One region of the Exiguobacterium sp. U13-1 genome, then DNA from elsewhere that is predicted to be linked to it. Evidence: a T-box and tRNA genes for the amino acid it is inferred to sense, from the RefSeq annotation. Region 1 holds a T-box; the other holds one or more tRNA genes.
What was found. The T-box of region 1 lies ahead of ileS (isoleucine--tRNA ligase). A T-box ahead of a tRNA ligase gene usually reads a tRNA of that ligase, here a tRNA-Ile.
Positions count from the first base shown of each region.

Region 2: it has a tRNA-Ile gene. The T-box ahead of ileS (isoleucine--tRNA ligase) is inferred to sense a tRNA for this amino acid. The anticodon was not compared.

Region 1 is NZ_CP015731.1:1,796,829-1,804,272, forward strand. It holds gene ESP131_RS09165 (DUF2178 domain-containing protein) at 147-530, shown strand; gene ESP131_RS16785 (hypothetical protein) at 527-724, shown strand; gene ESP131_RS09170 (hypothetical protein) at 817-1,731, opposite strand; gene ESP131_RS09175 (GNAT family N-acetyltransferase) at 1,841-2,392, opposite strand; T-box leader at 2,477-2,722, shown strand; gene ileS (isoleucine--tRNA ligase) at 2,779-5,859, shown strand; gene ESP131_RS09185 (SMI1/KNR4 family protein) at 5,870-6,346, shown strand; gene ESP131_RS09190 (GNAT family N-acetyltransferase) at 6,372-6,848, shown strand; gene ESP131_RS09195 (hypothetical protein) at 6,827-7,078, opposite strand; gene ESP131_RS09200 (carbon-nitrogen hydrolase family protein) at 7,137-7,444, opposite strand, start outside.
Region 2 is NZ_CP015731.1:1,363,238-1,370,681, reverse strand. It holds gene ESP131_RS06930 (PstS family phosphate ABC transporter substrate-binding protein) at 1-230, opposite strand, end outside; gene ESP131_RS06925 (peptidoglycan D,D-transpeptidase FtsI family protein) at 456-2,528, opposite strand; gene ESP131_RS06920 (superoxide dismutase) at 2,664-3,272, opposite strand; gene ESP131_RS06915 (alpha-amylase) at 3,366-4,826, opposite strand; tRNA gene ESP131_RS06910 (tRNA-Ile) at 4,943-5,016, opposite strand; tRNA gene ESP131_RS06905 (tRNA-Met) at 5,028-5,101, opposite strand; gene ESP131_RS06900 (Na/Pi cotransporter family protein) at 5,230-6,873, opposite strand; gene ESP131_RS06895 (hypothetical protein) at 7,081-7,444, shown strand, end outside.

The DNA of each region.
Region 1 (7,444 bases):
TCCGCCAAGCACTTGAGAATCCCACCCTCACCAAAGGTGTGGGCTTGCGGCTTTAGCCGTGGGAGTGTCAAAATTAGCGTTTAATATCGCCAAAGTCTTGCAGACACAAGTCGATCATCTGTTCATTTCAGAACAGGAGGAATGGGATGTCTAAGAAAAAAACGGGTTTATTTTTAGTAACGCTCGTGATAGTGGCGAGTCTTACCATCATTAGTATGATCATCGAAAACAATGTAACGTTCTTCTCGATTGTTCAATTGGCGATTCTATTGATCATGTTCTTCTCGTATTTTACGTGGGCACGATCAGGAGAAGACGAGCGTCCTGTGCCAGAAGATGAGCTCGGCAAAAAGATTACGACGGAAAGCGGCCTCGTTAGCTACAAAATCCTGATTGTCCTGATTTTTGGATTCATCTGTCTCGATTACTTTTTACGTGAATCAGCGAATCTGTTATTGATCGTTTTGTTCGCGATTGCTTTAGTTACACTACCAATCATTGAATTTATGAAAGCACGTTCCTATCGATGAAGTGGTTTGGAACGGAAAGGAGTAAAGCATGGAAGAACAACAATAATGATGTCACTACTGATGGTACATCTACTATATTATATGGAATGTGCCTGCTGCATCATGCACGAAAAGCGATTGAGCTTGCTCCACTAGATGTTGCTTATTATGAATTGAGGGCAATCCTCATGTCTATCTGTTTAAAGAAGAAATAACTGATACCCACAAACGAATCAAAGAATTGCATAAATGATGAAAAAAATACCTAGATGAGATGACTAATAATCTCTTCTAGGTATTTTTTTTATTATTTTGTCAGTACAGGTGAAATCAATGTAGTAACTGTACTGTTTCCTTCTGCAGTTACACGAAGATTCGCCACACCCGTGACATCAATATCAAAGTCTATTTCATCCGCGCCATATACAACATCATAGCGACCGAGTTCTTTTCCGTTATTGTCGGAGAATACAAGTGTCATTTCATCTTCTGGACTCGCATAGTTCAAGTCACTCGAACTTTTTGTCAAAGCTTGTTCAGTCAAAAGGGACAGTTGACCAGATAATTTTTTATATTTTCGATCAAGACTAAAAGTAGCATATTCATCATTGAAGAACCCTGATAAGATTACGTTTTGATTATTTAGTTTACCATTCGCTAAAATGGATTGATTTTTTTCAATCGATTCAAACGATGAAGAGGCGATATGGATCGATGAAAGTGATGTACCTGAAAGTGGTGTTCCGACTTCATAAGCGGTGGAAGTCTCGATTAGAGGTAATCCTGAAAGGTCTGCTAACAATTGTAATGGTACGTATGGCGTTTTACCAAGCATCAACAAACTTTCTGTATTTTTGTACTTACCAGTTACGACTGCTCCGTCTGTGACAAGTGATTTTGAAGATGCGAGAAGGCGATACCCAGTCGAAAGCTCTTTGATCTTCTTTTTGTTCCCTTCGTTCTCGATTTGAAGATTCTTGTACTTAGTATCAAGTGATTTATAAGACTTTGAGAGGCTCGTGTGCTGTCCTTGTAACGTCTTATAGGCGTTTTCCGACTTCTTTGTTTTTTTCTTTTCGTCGGCTAGTTGTTTTTGGAGTGTTGCTTTTTCCTTTTTCAGTTTAGCCACTTCTTTTGAAGTTGAACTTGCTTCAACGATTGATGTCTGCATGACACCGAATGCTAATGATGATACAAGACCTGCTGCGATCCATTTCTTCAAGATGGTTCCCCCTTAAATGACAAAAATGATTTCTTACACCTAACAGTATATTCCAATATCATCTTTTTAGATTTCAATCATTTTGAAATGAAGGGAATGTTTTTATAGATTAAATTTGAAACCAATCACTTCGCAATATCGAGTACATATACAAATCATCGAATTGTCCACGCGTTTTCTCATATTGACGAAGCAACCCTTCACGTTGGAATCCGAGCCGTTCAAGCAATTGTTGTGAAGCAGTATTTGCTGGTAAGACAAGTGCTTCGATACGATTTAAAGAGAGCTCCTCAAACCCATATTCGATGACCGCAAGCGCTGCTTCCTTCGCGATGCCTTGTCCCTGATAGGCAGGGCTCAACTCAAACCCAAGTTCTGCCCGCTGATGGCGTTCCGCTTGATTCAAGAAACCGCAACTGCCGATGATGACATCGTCTTCTTGTAACGTGATCCCGAACCGGATACCCGTTCCATCTCGACGAATCGAGGCATACCAGTCAATCTCTTCAAGCGCGTCTGCTTCCGATTGAAAGGCGTCGAGTCCCATCTGTTTGACGACGTGTTCGTCTGATAAATAGGCGAGGACACTCGTAGCATCTTCGGGTAACACTTCGCGTAAGACGAGGCGGTTCGTTTTAAGCGTTGGGAAAGTATGTAACATTCAAAAAACTCCTTTGCAAGAAAATGTAAAAAGCTGTTGTGCAGTCTTTAAGTCATGTGGTAAGATTCTCCACAACAAGAGCATATCATTTCGTTGACGAGAAAGAGTAATGATTGTCCCTCTGCCTTACAGAAAACCTGGATTGCTGAGAGCCGGTAGCCAGATCAATCATGAAGATCCTCTCTGAGAAGTCACGCTGAACCATTCAGTAAGCGTGACCGGGTGTCCACCGTTACGTGGAATGCACATGATAGTGTGCAACTAAGTGCTGTCGAGAATAAGTATTCTCGGCGGAATATGGGTGGTATCGCGGTGAAGTCCGTCCCTGTCAAAGGGGGCGGACTTTTTTGTATTCTCTTAGTTATCGACAAAGGAGCGAACAAGAGATGACGTCACAAAACCAAGCAGAAACCGTACAACAACGCGAAGCGCGTGTTCGAAACAGATGGAAACAAGATCAGGTCTTCGCACGATCGATCGAGCAACGCACGGAAGCGGAATTCGTATTCTACGAAGGACCGCCGACTGCGAACGGCTTACCCCACGTCGGTCATGCACTCGGACGAACCGTCAAGGATACCGTCGCCTGCTATAAGACGATGCAAGGATTCCGGGTCGAACGAAAAGCCGGCTGGGATACACATGGACTACCGGTCGAACTCGGGGTCGAGAAACAACTCGGCATCTCCGGCAAACAAGCGATCGAAGACTATGGCGTCGAAGCATCCATCGCACGCTGTAAGGAAAGTGTCTTCTCTTATGAAACACAGTGGCGTTCCTTCACGGAAAAACTCGGATACTGGGTCGACATGGATGACCCTTACGTGACGATGGAGGACGAGTATATCGAAAGCGTCTGGCATATCCTTGGGACGATCCATGACAAAGGCTGGTTGACGAAGGGACATCGTGTATCACCTTATTGTCCGAGCTGTCAGACGTCACTCAGTTCCCATGAAGTCGCGCAAGCCTATCAGGACGTAACGGACTTATCGGCGACGGTCAAACTTCCGATCGTCGGTATGGAGCAGACGTTTCTACTTGCATGGACGACGACACCGTGGACGTTACCCGCAAACGTCGCGGTGGCGGTTCATCCGGAATTGACGTACGTCACAGTAGCGTTTGAAGGAGAGCGATTCATTGTCGCAAAAGCGTTAGTCGCTGAACTGTTCTCAGAATCCGTCGAGGTCGTATCCGAACAGCTCGGTGCGGAACTCGTCGGCTTGCGTTATGAACCACCGTTTGATTTCGTGACGCCAGAGAACGGTCACACGGTCGTCGAGGCGTCCTTCGTCCAAGCGACGAGCGGAACCGGACTTGTCCATCTTGCTCCAGCGTACGGGGAAGAAGATTACCGGGTCGTCCGGGAAAACGGTCTGTCATTCGTTAATGTCGTCGATGCTGCTGGATGTTACACGGACGCCGTTCCACCACTCGTTGGTCGATTCGTCAAGGAGTCAGACGTCGCGATCATCCAGCTGCTCGCGGAACGGGGACGCTTGTTTGCGAAAAAACGCTATACGCACAGTTATCCGCATTGTTGGCGATGTGACTCGCCACTGCTCTATTACGCACAAGACAACTGGTTCATCGAGACGACGGCCGTCAAGGAACAACTCCTTGCGAACAATGCGTCTGTGACGTGGTACCCTGATCACGTAAAGGAAGGGCGGTTCGGGAAGTTCCTTGAGCAACTCGTCGACTGGAACATCAGTCGCAATCGCTACTGGGGCACCCCACTGAACGTCTGGGAGTGTGAAGCGTGTGATACGACGTTCGTTCCGAAAAACAAGGCGGACTTGTTGCACCGGACGACATCGACGGAATCTGTCGAGTTGCATAAACCATACGTTGATGCGTTATCGGTCTCGTGTCCGACGTGTCAGGGTGTGATGCACCGGACACCAGAAGTCATCGATGTCTGGTTTGATAGCGGAGCGATGCCGTTCGCGCAACAGCATTATCCGTCACGGACGCAGACGCTTAATCGCTATCCAGCCGATGTCGTCATCGAAGGCGTCGATCAGACGCGGGGCTGGTTCTACAGTTTGCAAGCGATCTCGACACTCTTCACGGGACAGCCTGCCTATAAGCGCGTCCTCGCACTCGGGCACGTCCTCGATGAGAACGGACAGAAGATGTCGAAGAGTCGCGGGAATGCCCTCGATCCGGTGGCGTTAATCGAAGCATATGGTGCTGATAGCCTGCGCTGGGCGCTACTCGTCGACAGCAGTCCGTGGAGTGCGAAACGGTTTGCCGAGCGGATCGTTCAAGAAGCAAAATCAAAGCTAGTCGATACGCTGGATCATGCTGTCCAGTTCTATCTGACGTATACCGAACTGGACGGATTTGAAAGTTCACGTCCGCAAAACCGAACGCGTCTCGACGAATGGTTGCTCTCGCGTGTCCATCAGACGACGCAAGACGTGACGGATGCAATGGACGATTATCAATTGACTCAAGCAGCACGGAGTCTTGCGCAACTCGTCGATGAGATCAGTAACTGGTACATCCGCCGTTCGCGGGAACGTTTCTGGCAAGCTGACTGGTCGGAAGAGAAACAAGCCGCGTACACGACGCTTCACTTCGCACTTTCGACGACGGCACGACTACTCGCTCCGTTCACGCCGTACCTTGCTGATGATGTTTATCAGCGATTAACAGGAATGAGCGTACATGTAGCGGATTATCCGGTTGCCGATCCAAAGATGCTCCGACCTGATCTGGAATATGAGATGACACAAATCGTGTCTGTCGTCGAGTTAGGACGACAAGTACGTAATACGCACGCTTTAAAAGTAAAACAACCGCTTGCTAGCTTAGGCGTCCAATCGAGTGAAACCTTTTCGTGGTCGGACTATACGGCAATCATTCAAGAGGAACTGAATGTAAAAGACGTCCAAATCGTCCTGACGACGCAAGCGACGACACGGTTCCGTCTTAAACTGAACTTCCGCGCAGCCGGAGCGAAATTCGCACAGCAAGCGAACGCGATCCATCAATGGCTACAACAATTGTCTGCACAGAAGACTTCAGACTTGCTCGAGACCGGAAGATTGATCTATCAGACCGCATCAGGCGATGAAGTCGAGGTGCGTCAAGCGGACGTCATCGTCGAACCAATCGTCCAGACGGGCTTTGCTGCTGCGACGAGTGGTGGACTCACCGTGACGCTCGATACGCGGATCACGGAAGCACTGGAGCAGGAACGCTGGATGCGAGAGCTCGTTCGCTATATCCAGTCGGAACGAAAGGCACAAGCATTATCGCGGGACGCACGAATCGATCTCGTCTTGTCTGTCGATGCGACGTTCCAACCGATTGTCGAGACGTTTGAGCCTTTGTTATTTAAACACCTTGCCTTATCCTCCGTTCGAACTGAACCGCTACAAGGAGCAGGGGATGTCCAGCTAGGCGGACACGATGTCGGTGTCTCGTTCGCACCAACGAAAGAATATTGTTAAGGAGAAGATCATGATTGCATTAGAAGCATTAAAAGGTCGACTCGTCGACGGTTTGTTAGAGGTCCAAAAAGAAGAAGGATATGTTGCCCGAGAACGTTTCATCTTTAACCGAGGGGCGACGGACGAACAGCTCGCGCTGTTACCTGCGTGGACGGCAGACGACTATCAGGCGTTCTTGCGTCAACATAACGGGGCGAAGCTGTTTCAGCACGAAACGTTATCCTACAACGATGGATTCGAACTCTTTTCGATCGAGGATTGCCTGACGTATAGCGAGATTTGGGAATGTCCCGAAAACTTCTTAGCGATCGGCGCAGGACCAGACGGGGAGTGGATCGTCTACGAGATGAATCGCCCGGCAGGAAATCGGATCTGGAGTGGGGAATTTCTTAATTTCGAGGAATGGGAAGAAGACGCAATGCCGTTTGGCTTCGAGCGATGGCTCGACTACTTGATCGTCGCGCAAGGCACGCCATTTTGGGAATGATTCCGGTAAGAGAGGAAGAGGTTCAGTGGATATTCAATTAAAGATAGCGTCTCTTACAGACGCTCCGAAGCTTCACTCGCTTCAACTCGAGGCGTTTTCAGAGACGCTCGAGCGGTATCAGGATTTTGCAACGAATCCGGCGAACGAATCGATCGATCGTGTCATTCACCGGATCACGCATCCAAGTAGTACGTTTCATCAAATCATCGTCGACGATGTCGTCGTCGGCGGGATTTGTGTCGTTGCGAAAGCACCGAGTCGCTACGCGATCAGTCCGATGTTCTTAGATCCAGCCCGTCAAGGTGAAGGGATCGCCCAACGCGCATTACAGCTCGTTGAAGCAGCTTATCCGACTGCAACGATATGGGAACTGCGGACGATTCGCGAAGAGACACGTAACTGTTATTTCTATGATAAGATGGGCTATCGATTGACCGGTGTCAGTCAACCGCTCAATGAACGGGCGACACTCGTTTCTTATCAAAAATTGGTTTCGGAATGAGCAGGTTTTGTCGGAAGGAAGAACCACCACAGATTCGTCAAAAAAGCGGCAAGAACGGCAAAATTAAACAGATAAAGGCAAAAGAAGAAGACGAACTCGCCGATGTCCTCAAGGTTAGCTAACGGATTATCGACCAGGTATGATTCGTGACTAACGCCGAAGATGAACAAAGGAAAGAAGACATAGAAGTATCGTTTCCAAAAGAATGACGCACGACCTGTTTGAGACATAAGAGCACCTCCTGAAGGAATGGCACGCTTCTTCCAGTCAGAAGAAGCGTGTGTTCGTTTACGATAAAGAGGGTGTACCGACGACTTCGACGTGACGCGTGACCGTATCAAACAGACGTGTCCGCGTATCGTTATGAGACAACAGCAACGGTTCACCGGTCTCGTCATAGATGAAGGCAATCGGAATCGAAAAACCACAGTTGCGGTACGAACCATCGGCATGACTCGTTCCGATCATGAGTGCTCGTTGCGCCTGACTGATGATACGCGCTTCACCGGACCACTCAACGTACTGTTCCTCGCTGAACATGCCGACGCCAATCGGGTTAAAGATGAGATCAAGTCCGGATTCCTCGCGTAGTCCGT
Region 2 (7,444 bases), 430 kb from region 1:
CCACCTGTACCAGAGACACCGACTGTGACATCTACGTCAGGTTGTTCCATCGAATATTCTTCACCGACAGCTTCCATGATCGGGAAGACAGTAGAAGAACCGTCGATTGCGATTTTTCCTTTTAAATCAGATGAACTAGCAGAACCGCCTTTATCGTTACCACATGCTGCCCCCACTACTGCGATTGATGCTACCGTTGTGATGAGTGCTGTTTTTTTCATCCAAGACATGATTAATTTTCCTCCTCGAAAGTATGTCGCTGACGATGCTACGACTTTTTATCCGTTTTCCTTACAAGACTTATACTACGGATGAACTATTAAAACGAAATGAATCCAACGTAAAAGAATTGTAAAGGCGTGTTTTTTAGTGTTTACAATTCGAAATCCATTAGAAAAAAAGGTCAATGCAAACAAAAAAACGAGAGTGATTGCTCACTCTCGTTTTCCATCTAGTTAATTTGGCTTAGTTTGCCACGGGATATCTTTGACATTAAAGTACGCTTTGACAAGATCGTGACCAATTTTCGAGTTGACGGTTTCTTGTTCCATATAAGGAAGGAACACGGCCCACGCCATCTCTGGATTATCATACGGCGCCCAGCCAACGAGGTTCGAGTTCAATGAACGAACCGGTTGACCGCTTCCGTCACGTAAGGCGATTCCATCGTCACCATAGACACTGACCTGCGCTGTACCTGTTTTAGCAGCTGCATCAATACCAGTTTGTGCGATGATTTTTGCTGTACCACGCTCTCCCTTGACAACACGATGCAATCCTTCTCGAACATGATCAATGTTATCTTGACTGACTTCAATCCGATTCAGGTAATTCGTCTTGAAGCTATAATCAACTTGTTTTGTCCCTTTTTCAATCGAATTCGACGCGAGCACTTCTTTTAAGAAGTGCGGCTGAACACGATAACCACCGTTGGCAAGCGTTGAAATATACTGTGCGACTTGTAGCGGTGTAAAGGCATCATACTGTCCGATGACTCGGTCCATGAGTAGCGTGACACGGTCAGGTGTCCCTTGAACACCTTTTGCTTCGTACGGTAAATCAACACCCGTTGTCACTCCAAGCCCGAACTGACTATAGTAATTCTGCATGATCGCAGCTGCTCCGTCTACACTTGCTCCGGCAATACCGTTACTTGGATACTTCGCCATCCGCATCGCAATGTTGAACATATAAACGTTTGATGAACGCTCAAGTGCCGTCAAATCCGTGATTGCTCCCATGTTGACGTACGATGCTTTTTTTGTACCCCCGATTGTAATCGGCGCATCATTGATGACTTCGTTTTGACGGATGACACCCTCTTCGAGTCCCATCGCAACTGTTGCACCTTTGATCGTCGAACCAATCTGAAGGGATGTCAACACGTTATTGATTGCGACATCTGAGAACTTACCGGTTGATGGATCCAACTTTTGACCAGACATCGCAAGAATCTCACCAGTCTGTGGGTTCATGACGACGGCGTAACCTTCTTTTAGATAACGACTACCCATGCCACGCCCCATTTTAATCGCTTGTTGCATGATTTGGTCGACTTGTTTGTTGTACTCTGCATCCACGGTCAGAACGAGATCTTTACCGGACTCGCCTTCTTCGCGTTTTGGATCACCGACCGGCTCTCCATTGAACGTCTCATACACATCGTACGCGGGTTTCCCGCGCAGAAGATCCTCATACTGTTGTTCAAGGAATGATGTTCCGACACGGTCATTCAAGCTGTAACCTTTTGCTTTGAACTCCGCTTGTTGTTCTGCTGGAATCTTCGAGTACTTCCCAAAGATGTTTCGAAGTGTTCCTTCATATGGATAAGAACGCTCATAGAACGGTTCCACCGATACACCTTTTAAATCTTCTAGATTTTCATCGATGATCGCCATCTCTTTTGCAGAAGCACCGAGTTTGACGAGTTGTGGATCAAGCGCATATCCGACTTCCATGTTGTGTTTGATCGCAATGACTTCCATCGTTTGATCGTCATAATCGATATCGTCTTTCGTAATCGCATCTAATCGGATTTGATCCTGTTCTGCGATTGATAGTTTACTTTGTGCTTCTGCTGAAGGATATTTCTGTTTGACGGCTTCTTGATAACGACGATCAGACTCTTTCGTGTTTGTCGCGATCCAGAAGTCCTTAATATCACGTTCTGTGACTTTCCAATCTTTTTTAGGCAAATCAATGATTGCCGCAAGGCGCTGTGCAATCTCAATGCGTTCATCGACTTTCGTCGTTTGTGCTCGACGGTAGACGATGGAGTATTTAGAAATCGTATCAACCAAAAGACGACCATCCCGGTCATAAATCTTTCCGCGTGGCACTTCATATTTTGATGCGATCATTTCTGTTTTTTGAACTTCCCGCGAAATTTTCTCACCATTGACGATTTGCACGACTCCTAAACGGAAAATCAAAATCGCAAACAATAAAAAAACGACGAAGAACATTAAATTCAGACGAAGCGGCAGATGATTACGCCGTCTTCCTCGTACGGTGATTCGTTTAGCCATGGCGTACTCCCCTATCGTTCAAAAGTCATCTTGTTTCATTATATAGAAGGAAACTTTCCATAACAACCTATCCCATCATTTTCCGCATTAAAAAAAGCGTATCGTTCACAATTGAACGATACGCTCATTTTCACGTTACTTCGCGTCAGCGTAAAGCTTCGCTACGTGATCCCAATCAACGACGTTGAAGAACGCATTGATGTAATCAGGACGACGGTTTTGATAGTTGAGATAGTATGCATGTTCCCAAACATCAAGACCGAGGATTGGTGTTTTGCCTTCCATGACTGGTGTATCTTGGTTTGGTGTCGAAACGACCGCCAATTTCCCACCATCAACGATTAACCAAGCCCAACCTGAACCAAAACGAGTTGTTGCTGCTTTCGCGAACGCATCTTTGAATGCATCAAATGATCCGAATGATTCATCGATTGCTGTCGCGAGTTCCCCTGTTGGAGCAGCTCCATCGTTCTTCTTCAGCAGTTTCCAGAAGAATGAGTGGTTCCAGTGACCGCCACCGTTGTTACGGACTGCAGTTTGAATGTTTGCTGGGAGAGCATCCAAGTTTTGAAGAAGTTCTTCAAGTGACTTTCCTTCATGTTCTGTACCCTCAAGCGCCGCATTCACGTTCGTGACATACGTGTTGTGGTGTTTCGTGTGGTGAATCTCCATCGTACGAGCATCGATATGTGGCTCAAGCGCATCATAAGCGTAGCCGAGTTCTGGTAATTCAAATTTTGACATGTTCATGTCCCCCTTTGTGCTATTTTCGAAAACTTCAATACCCTTTAAGACTAGCAAAAGAACCTGTGTTGACGCAAGTCAAGACCCTCGGATTTACTCGACTTCTCGTGGAGCAAAAACAGAGACACCTCCACCTGGAACTGGGAAGACACCGAATCCTTCATCGTCGATCACAACTGGGTGATCTTGGTGGTTCGTATAATCGAACCACTCTTGTCCCGCGCGCTCTTCACCAACGAACATGCGCTTCTCGCACATGTCAGCATTCGACAATAAGACAGCACAGCCAGAGTTCTCGATTTCTTCTACGCCTCGACGAACCCAACCGACGCAATGCGGATCATCGAGATAATCTTCTTGGTCACCATATGCTTTGTGATAACGTGCATACAGTAAAGCATCAATCATTTCTTTTTTACCCTCTACAGGATGAGGTCCTTGCACTCCATAATAGTCACCGTAGAAGACACATGGATAACCGTCTTTACGAAGTAAGATCGATGCATACGCATGCTGTTTGAACCAGTCATCTACCCATGATTCGAGTGATTCACCTGGTTGTGAATCATGATTATCGACGAACGTGACAGCATTCGTCGGGTGTGATTCGACGAGCGTATCTGTAAACAACGTTGTTAAATCAAACTCTTGTCCCTGGTTCGAAGCTTCATGGAATTTATAATGAAGGGGAACGTCGAACAAATCGATCGTGTAATCAACGCTATCAAGGAAATGACGGCAATCATCGAGATCTGATTTCCAGAACTCCCCGACCATATAGAAATCGCCATCATTTTTCTCGATCATCGATTTTGCAAATTCATGAACGAATTCATAATTGATATGTTTGATTGCGTCGAGTCGGAATCCTTGGCAGTCAATCGTCTCTTGGAACCAATGCCCCCAGCGGATCATCTCTTCACGTACTTCCGGATGGTTATAATCGATGTTCGCGAACATCAAATAATCATAGTTTCCGAATTCGTCATCGACTTGATCGTTCCAGTCTTTATTTTTACCGGATATCTTGAAGACACCGGTTTTTTCTTCACGAGCATCGAAATCCGTTCCATTAAAGAATTCATGTGTCCAGACAAAATCCGAATATTTTCCGTTTCGACCAGGGAACGTAAATTTCGTCCATGCTTCGATTTCGAATTCTTCTGAAATTTCTTTCGAACGGTCTTCTGGATGGACCTCAACGACATTGATTGTCTCAAGTTCATCGGCTGCTGCTTTATGGTTCATGACAACATCCGCATAAATGGCGATGTCATTCTCACGAGCGACTTGAATCGCTTCGACGAGTTCATCCTTTGTACCGTATTTCGTACGGACCGTTCCTTTTTGATCAAATTCGCCTAAATCATATACGTCATAAATTCCATATCCTGTATCTTCATCTGATTGACCTTTTGACGCCGGTGGAATCCACACGGACGTGATGCCGGCAGCACGTAATTCAGGCGCCCGCTCTTTCAAGCGTTGCCAGTGCTTCCCATCATTCTCTACATGCCACTCAAAAAACTGCATCATCGTATGGTTACGTTCCATCTCTCTTCGCTCTCCCTTAGTTACTATAGTATGAATATTATTACAATATCTTTACTATTCCCCGGAGGAACAAAAATAAACGCACCTCGTTTTTCAACGAGGTGCGTTCTACTGAATGGACCCTGCAGGGCTCGAACCTGCGACCGGACGGTTATGAGCCGTCAGCTCTAACCAGCTGAGCTAAGGGTCCTTAAGTAATAGTAGCGGCGGAGGGAGTCGAACCCACGACCTCACGGGTATGAACCGTACGCTCTAGCCAGCTGAGCTACACCGCCATGATGTATGTTGCTTTACTCTTACTAGATTACGAGATGTGGCGAAACTTGTCAATATGCTATTTCAAAAAAATAAACAGCTGATTTCATTTTTTGAAATCAGCTGACATAGACAAATCGTATTTCGCTTAGTTCGTTAATGCCGTCCGCTGTTCAAGGACGAGATCCGTGATGTTTACAGCATGATCGCCAATTCGTTCGAGGTTCGACAAGAGATCGACGAAGATCATCCCTGCTTGGCCCGTACATTCGCCAGCGTTAACACGAAGGACATGGTGTTTACGGAATGAACGTTCGAGTGCATCAAGTTTACCTTCGAGTTCTAGAACTTTGCGAGCTCGTGTAACATCGTCCTCTTCGACGGCGCGAACGGCACAGTCGACGATTTCTTGCGTCAAGGCATACATATCATCAAGCTCTTGTTTCGCTGATGATGTGAACTGAATCCGGTTGACGATTTGGAAATCGACCAATTCGACGATGTTTTCGACGTGGTCACCAATTCGTTCAAAGTCATTGACGGCATGCATCAGTAACGAGTGTTCATTTGATTCACGCTCTGATAAATCATGTGCCGCTACTTTAACGAGATAACTTGTGACTTCTGTATTTAAATGATTAATCGCATATTCGATCTGTTCTGATTCTGATACATCCTTTTTATCATGCGATTGCGTGTAACGGTGTGCTTTTGCAAGCGCATCTTTTGAGAATTCACCCATTCGTAACACTTCAAGCTTCGCTTGGTTTAATGCGAGTGCCGAAGATTGGTTCAAGATATTTTGATCGAGATGACGCGGTTTTGAATCAATCGTCGTATCCGTACCCGGTACGATTTTTTGTACAAGCCATGCGATTTGCGCAATGAACCAACATTGAATCAACGTATTGACGACGTTGAATGTTCCGTGTGCAAAGGCGATTTGCATTTTCGGACCTAATTCAAGCGTGCCTGTGATCCATGTGATGAAGCTTGAGAAGATTGGTAATGCAATCAGGAACAATACTGTTCCGATGATATTGAAGATGACGTGTGCTGCTGCTGTTCGTTTAGCTGCAATCGACGCACCAAGTGCTGCGAGTACTGCTGTGATCGTCGTTCCGATGTTATCACCGAACAAGACCGGAAGAGCTGCTTTGATATCGATCATGCCACCAGCGTACAACTCTTGTAAGATACCGATCGTTGCTGACGACGACTGAACAAGAACAGTAAAGATTGTTCCGACGAAGACACCCAGCAATGGGTTATCCGACATCGATACCGTCAACTCACGGAACCAGACGCTTGATTCAAGCGGAGCCATTCCGTCGCCCATCAAAGTGAGACCATAGAACAATGCACCAAAGCCAAAGAAAATCTGTCCGATGTATTGAACCCGTTCTTTATTGAAGAAGAAGATCAAGAAAGCACCAATTGCGATTGCTGGAAGCGCAGCTTCCTTGACGTTAAAGCCGATGATGAAAGCCGTAATCGTTGTTCCGATGTTAGCCCCCATGACGACTCCGATCGCCTGTCGTAAATTCATCAGACCTGCACTAACGAGTCCGACAACGATGACGGTCGTCCCTGACGACGACTGTATCAAAATCGTGACGACGATACCTGCTAGGATACCTAACAATGGATTTGTCGTATATTTATCAAGGATATAACGTAATCGGTCTCCTGCTGTTTTTTGGAGCCCATCTCCCATATACTTAATACCGAATAGGAAAATCCCGAGTCCACCGATGAAGGTGAAAATCATTTCCTGCAAATCATAGTTCATCTTGCCAGCTCCTTTATTTCATGTGGATTGATGTGTTTGTAAAGTTTATTTTCTCAACTTCCCCATTATGTAAAGGTCCGGTGAACTTGTAAATAGTTTTTGCGACATCCGTTTGTTAAGGTTTTATTAATCTGTACCATTACACATAAACCCTTTATTACCAATCAAAATTAAACAATTAAAACCTGTTTTAAAACAGTAGAAAGAGTGATTCACTTGTCATTTTTACGTCAACTGATTAATTACTTACAAACTTCCTTAATTCCAAATCGTCTGTTTTTACGTCTTCGTTTGGCAGATGTTTCCCTTTATTTTTGTGGATTAGCTTGGATTTCGCTTTGGACGACGATCATTGATTCCTTCTTTTTACAAAAAAGCATCCCGATCGTTGCTTGGTTCATCCTTCATTTCATCTTTATCGCAATTGCTGTATTACTTTACGTGTTGTTCATGGCGTATCTAACGAAGGGATTCGTTCGATTGTTACTTCCCCGTCCGTGGGCATATCGCCAAACGTTTCCTTATACGGTTGCAACGAATCTCTGGTCCTTCCCACTTGGTATGCTTCTAT